3 regions of the Cupriavidus sp. 22TCCZM04-2 genome follow, and region 3 is predicted to be linked to each of the others. Evidence: predicted binding sites of a transcription regulator. Region 3 holds the regulator's gene; each other region holds the start of a gene.
What was found. Region 3 encodes LexA, which represses DNA repair genes until DNA is damaged. Its sites were predicted from a motif close to ACTGTATNNNNATACAGT; they were not measured.
Positions count from the first base shown of each region.

Region 1: the regulator LexA is predicted to act here: its motif matches at 1,682-1,699, upstream of recA (recombinase RecA).
Region 2: the regulator LexA is predicted to act here: its motif matches at 1,641-1,658, upstream of imuA (translesion DNA synthesis-associated protein ImuA).

Region 1 is NZ_JBYOJS010000004.1:63,851-67,122, forward strand. It holds gene recX (recombination regulator RecX) at 1-310, opposite strand, end outside; gene recA (recombinase RecA) at 411-1,472, opposite strand; gene AC3FKG_RS08195 (response regulator) at 1,768-2,457, shown strand; gene AC3FKG_RS08200 (sensor histidine kinase N-terminal domain-containing protein) at 2,527-3,272, shown strand, end outside.
Region 2 is NZ_JBYOJS010000007.1:141,942-145,213, forward strand. It holds gene AC3FKG_RS13135 (LacI family DNA-binding transcriptional regulator) at 1-793, opposite strand, end outside; gene AC3FKG_RS13140 (SgcJ/EcaC family oxidoreductase) at 987-1,466, shown strand; gene imuA (translesion DNA synthesis-associated protein ImuA) at 1,707-2,570, shown strand; gene AC3FKG_RS13150 (Y-family DNA polymerase) at 2,503-3,272, shown strand, end outside.
Region 3 is NZ_JBYOJS010000009.1:228,135-231,406, reverse strand. It holds gene AC3FKG_RS15985 (hypothetical protein) at 1-1, opposite strand, end outside; gene AC3FKG_RS15980 (DUF2188 domain-containing protein) at 182-406, opposite strand; gene AC3FKG_RS15975 (hypothetical protein) at 607-783, shown strand; gene AC3FKG_RS15970 (hypothetical protein) at 899-1,105, shown strand; gene AC3FKG_RS15965 (hypothetical protein) at 1,168-1,338, opposite strand; gene lexA (transcriptional repressor LexA) at 1,444-2,100, opposite strand; gene AC3FKG_RS15955 (asparaginase) at 2,297-3,272, shown strand, end outside.

The DNA.
Region 1 (3,272 bases), on a different contig from region 3:
GCTCGGGCTCGGACTCGCGCAGGCGATCTCGCAATTCGCCCAACTGCTCGCTGCCAAGCTGGTGGGTCTTGGCCTCCTGGATGACGCGGGCTGCACCGTAGCGGCTGCCGCGGCGGTGCAGCAGGCTGTCGGCAAAACGCTGGTTGGACAGCCAGTTCTCGCGCTCGAGCGCATCGAGCAGCTGTTCGAGCTGCTCGGGGGATTCCGCGTGCGGTGCCAGCTTGCGCGCCAGTTCGGCCCGGCTGTGCTCGCGGCGCGACAGGTAGCCTACGGCGCGGGCCTTGAGGGAAAGCGGGGGTCGGGTGGCCATCGGCGCAATTCGGAATTCGAAATTCGGGTAAGGCGGGAAACAAAAAAGGCTGGCGCATCGGCAATGCGCCAGCCCCCTGGAGCGTGCCTGTCGGCAGCGCTCAGTCTTGTTCCACGACCGCGGCCGCCTGCACGCCATTCATCGGCGCCACGCCCAGCGCGGTGCGGACCTTGTTCTCGATCTCCTGGGCAATGTCCGGGTTCTCGCGCAGGAATTCGCGCGCATTGTCCTTGCCCTGGCCGATCTTGTCGCCGTTGTAGCTGTACCAGGCGCCCGACTTCTCGACGATCTTGGCGTCCACGCCCAGGTCGATGATCTCGCCCTGGCGCGAAATACCCTGGCCGTAGAGGATATCGAAGAAGGCCTCGCGGAACGGCGGCGACACCTTGTTCTTGACCACCTTGACCTTGGTCTCGTTGCCGATCACGTCGTCGCCCTTCTTGATCGAACCGATACGGCGGATGTCCAGGCGCACGGAGGCATAGAACTTCAGTGCATTGCCGCCCGTGGTGGTTTCCGGCGAACCGAACATCACGCCGATCTTCATGCGAATCTGGTTGATGAAGATCACCAGGCAGTTGGTGCGCTTGATGGTGCCGGTCAGCTTGCGCAGCGCCTGGCTCATCAGGCGGGCCTGCAGGCCGGGCAGCGAATCGCCCATTTCGCCTTCGATTTCGGCCTTGGGGACCAGCGCGGCCACCGAGTCGATGACGATCAGGTCGACCGAGCCCGAACGCACCAGCGCATCGGTGATTTCCAGCGCCTGCTCGCCGGTGTCCGGCTGCGAGATCAACAGGTCGCCGACGTTCACGCCCAGCTTGCCCGCGTAGTTGACGTCGAGCGCGTGCTCGGCATCGATAAAGGCACAGGTGCCGCCCAGCTTCTGCATTTCGGCCACGACCTGCAGCGTCAGCGTGGTCTTGCCCGACGATTCCGGACCATAGATCTCGACCACGCGCCCGCGCGGCAGGCCGCCGACGCCAAGCGCGATGTCCAGGCCGAGCGAGCCGGTGGATACCACCTGGATATCCTTTTCGACCTCGCCATCGCCCAGGCGCATGATCGAGCCCTTGCCGAACTGCTTCTCGATCTGGGAGAGCGCGGCGGCAAGCGCCTTCTGCTTCTCGGCGCTCACGCCGGCACCTGCCTTCTTGTCGTCCATGGTCGTCCTTGAGTCAAATGTTGAGTCAATGGTGGTATAAAGGGTCGAATGTGGCGCGGCACCGGCATTTCAGAATTTTCCGGCTCTTCCGGCTCCTCCGGCTTTTCCGGCTTGCTGCCGACCGGTTTCCCGGGTCTCGCCACAACTACAAAATCACCCGACTGCCTGCACAGCCGCCTTCTGCTGCGGCCTGCGCGGAATGTGCGGGTACTGTATAAAAAAACAGTATGCTTGGCAAGCCCTGTCCGCATTGTTTGCGTGGCCGCTGGCAATGCCGGCCGTGGTGGAGACAACCATGCGCATTCTGATCGCCGAAGATGACGATGTGCTGGCCGACGGCCTGACGCGCTCGTTGCGTCACTCCGGTTATGCCGTCGACCATGTCACGAATGGCCTGGAGGCCGATTCCGCGCTGTCGACCCAGAATTTCGACCTGCTGATCCTGGATCTGGGCCTGCCGCGCATGCCGGGCCTGGAAGTCCTGAAGCGCCTGCGCGCGCGCGGCGCCATGCTGCCGGTGCTGATCCTGACCGCCGCGGACAGCGTGGGCGAGCGCGTCAAAGGCCTGGATCTGGGCGCCGACGACTATATGGCCAAGCCTTTCGCGCTGACCGAACTTGAGGCCCGGGTGCGCGCGCTGGTACGACGCGGCGCAGGCGGCGGCGCCACGCTGATGCGCCATGGCCCCCTGTCCTTCGACCAGGTCGGTCGCATTGCCTATATGAACGATCAGATGCTGGACCTGTCGGCGCGCGAAATCGGACTACTGGAAATCCTGCTGACGCGCAGCGGGCGGCTGGTCTCCAAGGAACAACTGGTCGACCATCTGTGCGAATGGGGCGATGAAGTCAGCAATAACGCGATCGAGGTCTACGTGCACCGGCTGCGCAAGAAGATCGAGGTCGGCGGCATCCGCATCGCCACCGTGCGCGGACTGGGCTATTGCCTGGAAAAATTCCAGCCGGCCGTGGCCGCCCCGAACTAAGGCGTCCGCGCGCCGTTGCCGTCCACGCAGCCGATCACTCGACCGAAACCGCCTACACCCTTTGCCGAGATGAGCCAGCTGCGACTGCCATGGCGGCATCGGCCCGCCAAGGATCCCGCGCCCCCGTCCGGCGCCTCCGATCCCGACGACCTGGCCGACGCCCTGCCCCATCTGGAGGAAAGCACCGCCCACCCCGCCCCGCGCTCGCTGTTCGGCGAGATCCTGGACTGGATGCTGGCGCCGCTGCTCCTGCTGTGGCCGATGAGCATCGCCGTCACGTACCTGGTGGCCAAGTCGATCGCCAACGGGCCGTTCGATCGCGCGCTCGAGGCCAGCGCCATCGTGCTGTCGCAGCAGGTCCGCGAAGTGAATGGGCGCGTCACGCTGCAACTACCGTTGTCGGCGCGCGAGATCCTGCGCGCGGACGAGACCGACAACATCTACTACCAGGTCGTCGGCAAGCGCGGCGAGTATGTCGCCGGTGACCACGACCTGCCGCTGCCATCCGAAGAAGACCAGGGCCATCCCGGCCTGGTCTCGCTGCGCGATGACCGCGTGGCGGCCAACGACGTGCGCGTGGCCTACACCTATGTCGATCTCAAGAACGTCGGCGGTACCCAGCCCGTGCTGGTGCAGGTGGCAGAGACCCTCGACAAGCGCGCGCGGCTTGCCAACGAGATCATCAAGGGCGTGATCCTGCCGCAGTTCGTGATCCTGCCGCTCGCCGTGGTGCTGGTGTGGTTCGGGCTCACGCGCGGGCTCGCGCCGCTCACGGCGATCCAGCAGCGTATCCGCGCGCGCAATCCCGGCGATAC
Region 2 (3,272 bases), on a different contig from region 3:
CCACGGGCGCGCACAGCGCATCCAGTCCTGGCATGCGCGCCAGCAACTGCGCGCAAGCCTCGGCGCCGGCGGCCTCGCCGAGCGCCTCGGGCGCCTTGACCAGTTCGCACGGCAGATCCATGTCGCGCGTGAATTCGCGGTAGACGCGTTCGGTTTCCACATAGGACTGCCGCGCGGTCTCGCCGATCATCAGTCCGATTCTTCTGCGGCCATGCGCATGGAGATGTTCCAGCAGCAGGCGTGCCGTCTGCGCCGATTGCAGGTCCACATACGGCACCGGATGATCGGTCAGCGGTTCGCGGCCGATCGACACGATGCTCACGCCGCGATCGCGCAGGCGTGCGATATGCGGGTCGCCGGCCACGGGCTCGATCACCACCGCGCCGTCGATGTCGAGCGTTTCCAGCAAGCCGCCGGCGCCTTCCAGCGGCGGCACCAGTACGACGCCCAGCCCGCGTGCCATGGCCGCTTCCGCGGCGATGGCCGCGACTTCCATCATGAAGCCCAGGCGCGACGTGCCGCCGGCCACGGCGAACGGCATCGACGACAGCAGCGCGATGCAGTTCGCGCGGCCCGACTGCAGGCGCCGCGCGCGCACGCTGGGCCGGTAGCCAAGCTCGGCCGCAATGCGCTTGACGCGTGCGCGCGTTTCCGGGTCCACCACGCCACGGTCATTGAGCGCGTGCGAAACGGTGGTCAGGGAAACGCCGGCCGCGCGTGCGACATCGTGGATGGTGAGGCGGCGCGGCCTGTCGGCCGGGCCGGACGAAGAGGGGGTGTTGGGGTCGGACATGCCATTTCCGGAAACAGTGCCGGGAGGATACAACAGCGCAGGGGACCGTTGAGGGTGGCGGGGCATCCGGCGCGGCGATGGTGCTCGCCGGACAGGCCCGCCGGATAGGCCTAACACTTGCTGGCGGGATGTTCCATACTTTTGATGCGGTGAGCCTGGGTCAGGCGCCGGATACCAAACGGAGAACGTTGCCATGAAGCTGATTCCCATTGCAGTGCTGGCGGCCGCGCTCGCAGGGTGCGCCATGAATCAGGGTACGCAGGGCAACGCGCAGGGAGCGCCCGCGGCAAGCTGCAAGGCGACCTCGGAACAGGAGATCGCGGCGTTGTTCGACCGGTGGAACCAGTCGCTGCAGACGGGAGATCCGCGCAAGGTCGCGGCCAATTATGCGGAACGGTCGATTCTGCTGGCGACGGTATCCAACAAGCCCCGGCTGACGGTGGCGGAGCGGGAAGATTACTTCCAGCATTTCCTGCAGGACCGGCCTTCGGGGAGGATCGATTTCCGGCGGATCGAGCTGGGGTGCAATTCGGCGGTGGATGCGGGGCTTTATACGTTTACGTTTGCGCGGACGGGGGCTGTTGTTAAGGCGCGATATACCTATACCTATCGCTGGGACGGATCGCAGTGGCTGATTACGAGTCATCATTCTTCGGCGATGCCGGAGAAGTGAGAGGGGAGAGGTTCTCTGGTTATGACTGGGGCGTCGCTCTTGGCAGGCACTGCTGTTTCGCCGGCTACGCCGGCGTCAAGAGCGACGGGCCTGTCATAACCAGAAGCCCCCGCCGATGCCCCTCGAAAGTCCGACCCCGTCACATTCCACGTAGCCCCTTGCGTTCCTGCGAATACTGTATAAATATACAGTTATCGTAAAAATCACCACCGCCCCTCCAGGCGAAACCCAAACATCCCCATGACCGCACCCGCAGCCCCCGCCGCGGAGGCTCCCGCTTTCCCTTCGCCTGACCAGCAGCCCCCGCCAAGCCGGGAGGAGGCCATGGCGGCGCTCGAGCATCGTTACCCCAGCTTGTGGCGCGCCGGCCAGCTTGGCCGCGCCGGCAGCCAGCCGGTGTGGCCGGCCGGCTATGCCGGGCTGGCGGCGGAACTGCCCGGCGGCGGCTGGCCGGTGGGCGGGGTGACGGAGTTGCTGACCACGCAGGGCGGGTCGGGCGAGTTGCGCCTGCTCCTGCCGGCGCTGCGGGCACTGGCGGCGGCGGGGCGGCGCATCGGGCTGGTGGGGCCGCCTTACCTGCCCAATGCATTGGGGCTGGCCGCGGCGGGTTTGCCGGCACGCCAGCTCTACTGGGTGCGCCCGGCCGCTGGCGCCGGCAAGCACGCGCAGCAGGCCGATGTGCTGTGGGCAGCCGAACAGATGCTGCGCAGCCAGGCGTTCGGCGCAGTGCTGGTGTGGCTGCCGGCCGCGCGGCCCGAGGCGATGCGCCGCCTGCAAGTGCTGGCACAGGCCGGCGACGCCGCGGTGTGGGCCATGCGCCCGGCCGCGGCACTGCGCGAGTCGTCGCCGGCCGTGCTGCGCTTGCTGCTGTCGCCGTTGCCGGGCAACGAACTGTCCATCGTTTTCCACAAGCGGCGCGGCCCGGTGCGCGAAGCACCGCTGCGCTTGCGGCTGGATGGCCTGGAGGGCGCCCGCCGCGGCGGCCATGCCACGCCGGCCCCAAATGTTTCACCTGTTGTTGCGGGAGGTTCCGCCCATGTCGTACTGGATCGCGGTGCATCTGCCGCGCCTGTCGCTGGACGCGCTGCAGCCGAGCTGGCCTGAGTTGGCCACGGCGCCTTCCTCCACGCCTTCCTCCCCCCTCGGCACGTTGCACCATGCCCTGCCGGTGGTGGTGATGGAGCGCGAGCGCGTGATGCTGGCCAACGCCCCGGCCATGGCGCTGGGCGTGAGTTTCGGCATGCGGCGCGGCGGCGTGCAGGCGCTCTCGGCCGAGGTGGTGCAACTGGAGCGCAACCCGGCCGCCGAAGCCGGGCTGCTGCACGCGGCGGCGCTGGCGCTGCTGCATTTCACGCCGCTCGTCACGTTCGATGAAGACCCGGAAGCGGCCACGCTGATGCTCGACGTCAGCGCCAGCCTGCGCCTGTTCGGCGGCCACCGCGCGCTGTGCCGGGCGGTGCGCGCGTGCGTGCGGCAGCTCGGCACGTTCGCGCAGGTGGGCAGCGGGGCCACGGCCCATGGCGCGGCATGGCTCGCGCGCCAGCCCATGCGCCGCACCCGACGCGGCATCGTGCGGCCGGCGCGGCGGGCAGTGCAGGCCGCGCGCATGGGGCGCCTGCTGGATCGCTTGCCGGTCGAGGCGCTGCGCCTGCTGGCGGATCCGGCCTGGCTCGACGGCATCGGCTGCCGCACGCTGGGCGAGGTGCGGCGCCTGCCGCGCGCCGGCTTGTCACGCCGGCTGGGCCCGCAATTGCTGGCCCGGCTGGACCAGGCCTATGGCGACGCCACGGCCAGCTTCACCTGGTT
Region 3 (3,272 bases):
TGGCGATCACCAGGGGCTGACGAAGGCGGGTTTGCGAGCCCGCGCCCAGCCAGAGAGCTATCTGGCAAAAATTGTACGTCGCCTTGCAGCGAAAAACCCGGCGACACGCGCCGGGTTATGTTCGCCAGCCGCTATATCGAGCGTTGTCCTGGGTGTCCGGTTTCGCGAGCCGGCCCAGCCATCACCCTTTGATGTCGGGCGTCTCCTGGCCAAACGAATTCCTTTCATGGATCTGTCCATCCCGGCCGTGAATCAGCAGCTCGACCTTCGTCCGTCTCGCCTTCTCCGTGCCGGTGGCGATGGCGTGTTGCTGGCAGGTGAAACGCTGCTCATTTCCGGACCCGCCTTCGAGCTGTACGGCCCAGCCATTGTAGGTCGGCACGACGTGGATATTCTTGTTGGCCATGGCTGTCTCCTGGAGTCTGTGCAGATAGTGTCGGCCTGGGAACACCGCGCCGGTATCAGTCGCTGTCCGACAAGGCGACCGCAGGCGGATGGGGTTTATACCGACTGTCCCGATTCGCCAAGCGGATGTCACCTGGAGTCAAATGGATTTGCACCGGTTTTCCATACTGGCGTGGTAACGAACTCGTTCTCCACATCATCATGCTTGCCCTGGCTATCTGGCTGCTTTGTTCTTTCGGGATTGGTCTGCTGGCCCACATTCTGGGCCGCTCCGTTGCGGTCTGGCTGACCTTTTCGATGATCTTCACGCCATCCCTCGGGCTGATCGCAATGGCTATCCTGGGTAAGAAGGCAACGACACAGCAGCTGCCGGTCTGAAGAGTGCGGCCGCCGGCTCGGCACGACCCTGTTCCGCCCCCGCCGAGCGGGAAGCAACTGGCTTCGGATGGTCAGGACCTTCATGCTACGATGCCCCGGACACCGGGAGGCTGCCATGGAATATCGATACAAGAGCCGGGAAATCTCGATTCAGCCAATCAAGGCGCCCGACGGTCAATGGGACTGGTCGTTTGTCATCCGTGGACACGGACATCGACATAACGCCGGCGCGCTCGCGGCAACGGAAGACAGTGCCATCGAGGCGGCCTACGCGGCTGCGAGGCATGAGATCGACCATATCTCCGGCGACGCCAACGACTAGCCGCCGTCAGGGCGGCATTACCGCTGCATTTCACTCCGGCCGGCCCCGCCCATCGGCAAGCCTCAGGCCAGGAGCTTGGTCGGCTCGGCCAGTTCCAGCATCCGGCAGATCGCCGCCATGCTGCCAACCATGGTACGGCGCTGCGCGCCCTGATAGATGCGAACCCCCTTCGATTGCCGGAACGGCACGGGCTTGACGGGCTGGCGTGCGGCGATGTGGTTGGTTTGCGGCATGGCTACACCTCTCGATTGGCAAAAGCGGGGTCAACACCCGTCAGGCGGGCGGCGTCGGCACTGCAAGGAGGAGGGCGGCGGCCAGCGCGCGGCTGGCCGCGCTGGTCAGAAGCCCGAGGAGCGGATCAGCCCGACGGCAATGCCTTCGAGCGAGAACTCTTCGCGTCCGGGCCCGACCATGATGTTCGGGAAGTCGGGGTTTTCCGCGATCAGCTCGATGGCGCCGTCACGGCGCTGCAGGCGCTTGACGGTGACGTCGTCGCCCAGGCGCGCCACGACGATCTTGCCGTTGGGCGCCTCGCTGGCCTTGCGCACGGCCAGCAGGTCGCCGTCGAGGATGCCGGCGTCGCGCATGCTCAGGCCGCGCACGCGCAGCAGGTAGTCGGGGCGTTCGTCGAAGACCGAGGCATCGACCTGGTACTGCCGGTCGATATGCTCGGCGGCCAGGATCGGGCTGCCGGCGGCCACGCGGCCCACCAGCGGCAGCGTCAGCTGCATGACCCCGGACATCGGCAGGGAAAACTGGTCGGGGGTTTCCGAATCGCTGCGCGCCACCTTCAGGCGGATGCCGCGCGACGCGCCCGGCGTCAGTTCGATCACGCCCTTGCGCGCCAGCGCTCGCAGATGTTCTTCCGCGGCATTGGGCGATGAGAAGCCAAACTCCGCGGCGATCTCGGCGCGCGTGGGCGGGAAACCCGTGCCGCGGATCGTATTGCGGATCAGGTCGAAAATTTGCTGCTGCCGGGGTGTCAGGGTCGCCATGGAAGCGTTCCGATAAGTGCCCCGGTGCTATTTGTCCGCCAGCCGGGTGAGCACTGTATGTTTAAACAGTATGCTGTGATTTTATACAGTATCGGCGCAAGCGCAAGCAGAATTTCAGAAGCGTCTGCTCGACATCCGGTTTGCCCGCATGCCGCAGGTACAATCGCCGGACTTCAGCTCCCTGTATCCCCCCACCATGTCCCAGCTTCCCCGCATCGTGGTTCTGGCCACTGGCGGCACCATTGCCGGCGCCTCGACCAATCCGGCCAGCAGCGCGCGCTACCAGGCCGCGACGGTGCCCGTGTCGACGTTGCTGGCGGCCGTGCCGGCGTTGCAGTCTATGGCGCGGATTGAAGCCGAGCAGGTGGCGCAGATCGATAGCAAGGACATGGTGTTCTCGCTTTGGCCGACGCTGGCCGCGCGTATTCAGCATTGGTCGGCCGAGCCGGACGTGGCCGGCATCGTCATTACACATGGCACGGACACGCTCGAAGAGACTGCGATGTTCCTGCACTTGACCCAGGCCTGTCCGGTGCCCGTGGTACTGACCGCCGCAATGCGTCCGTCGACGTCGTTGTCGGCGGACGGTCCGCTCAATCTGCTAGATGCGGTGCGCGTCGCCGGCCATCCGGCTGCGCGCGGCAAGGGGGTCCTGGTGGTGCTGAACCAGCAGATCCATGCGGCGCGCGACGTGACCAAGGCGCATACCTCGGCGGTGGATGCCTTTGCGTCGCCGCAGGGCGGTCCGCTGGGTTTCGTGCAGGACGAGCTGGTGCGGCTGCCGCGCACGCCCACGCAGTCCGTTGCGGCGGTCTTTCCCGTGCCGGCCCGGTGGCCCGAGGTCGAGATCGTCGCGAGCTATACGCAGCCGGGGCGCATCGCGGTGGACGCAATGGTGGCTGCCGGCGTACGCGGCCTGGTCGTTGCGGCGGCGGGCAACGGTTCGGTGCATGAGACGCTGATCGCGGCGCTCAGGGACGCCGCCGCGGCCGGTGTTGCCGTGGTGCGGAGTTCGCGGACCGGGGCCGGTCATGTGTCGATTCCGCCAGTTACGGACCCCGATGCCGGCCTGTTTGTCTCCGCCGCGGACCTGAACCCCTATAAGGCAAGGGTGCTGTTGCTGGTGGCGCTTGCGCAAGAACCGGGGCTGGCGGCGGCGCCGGACCGGCTCC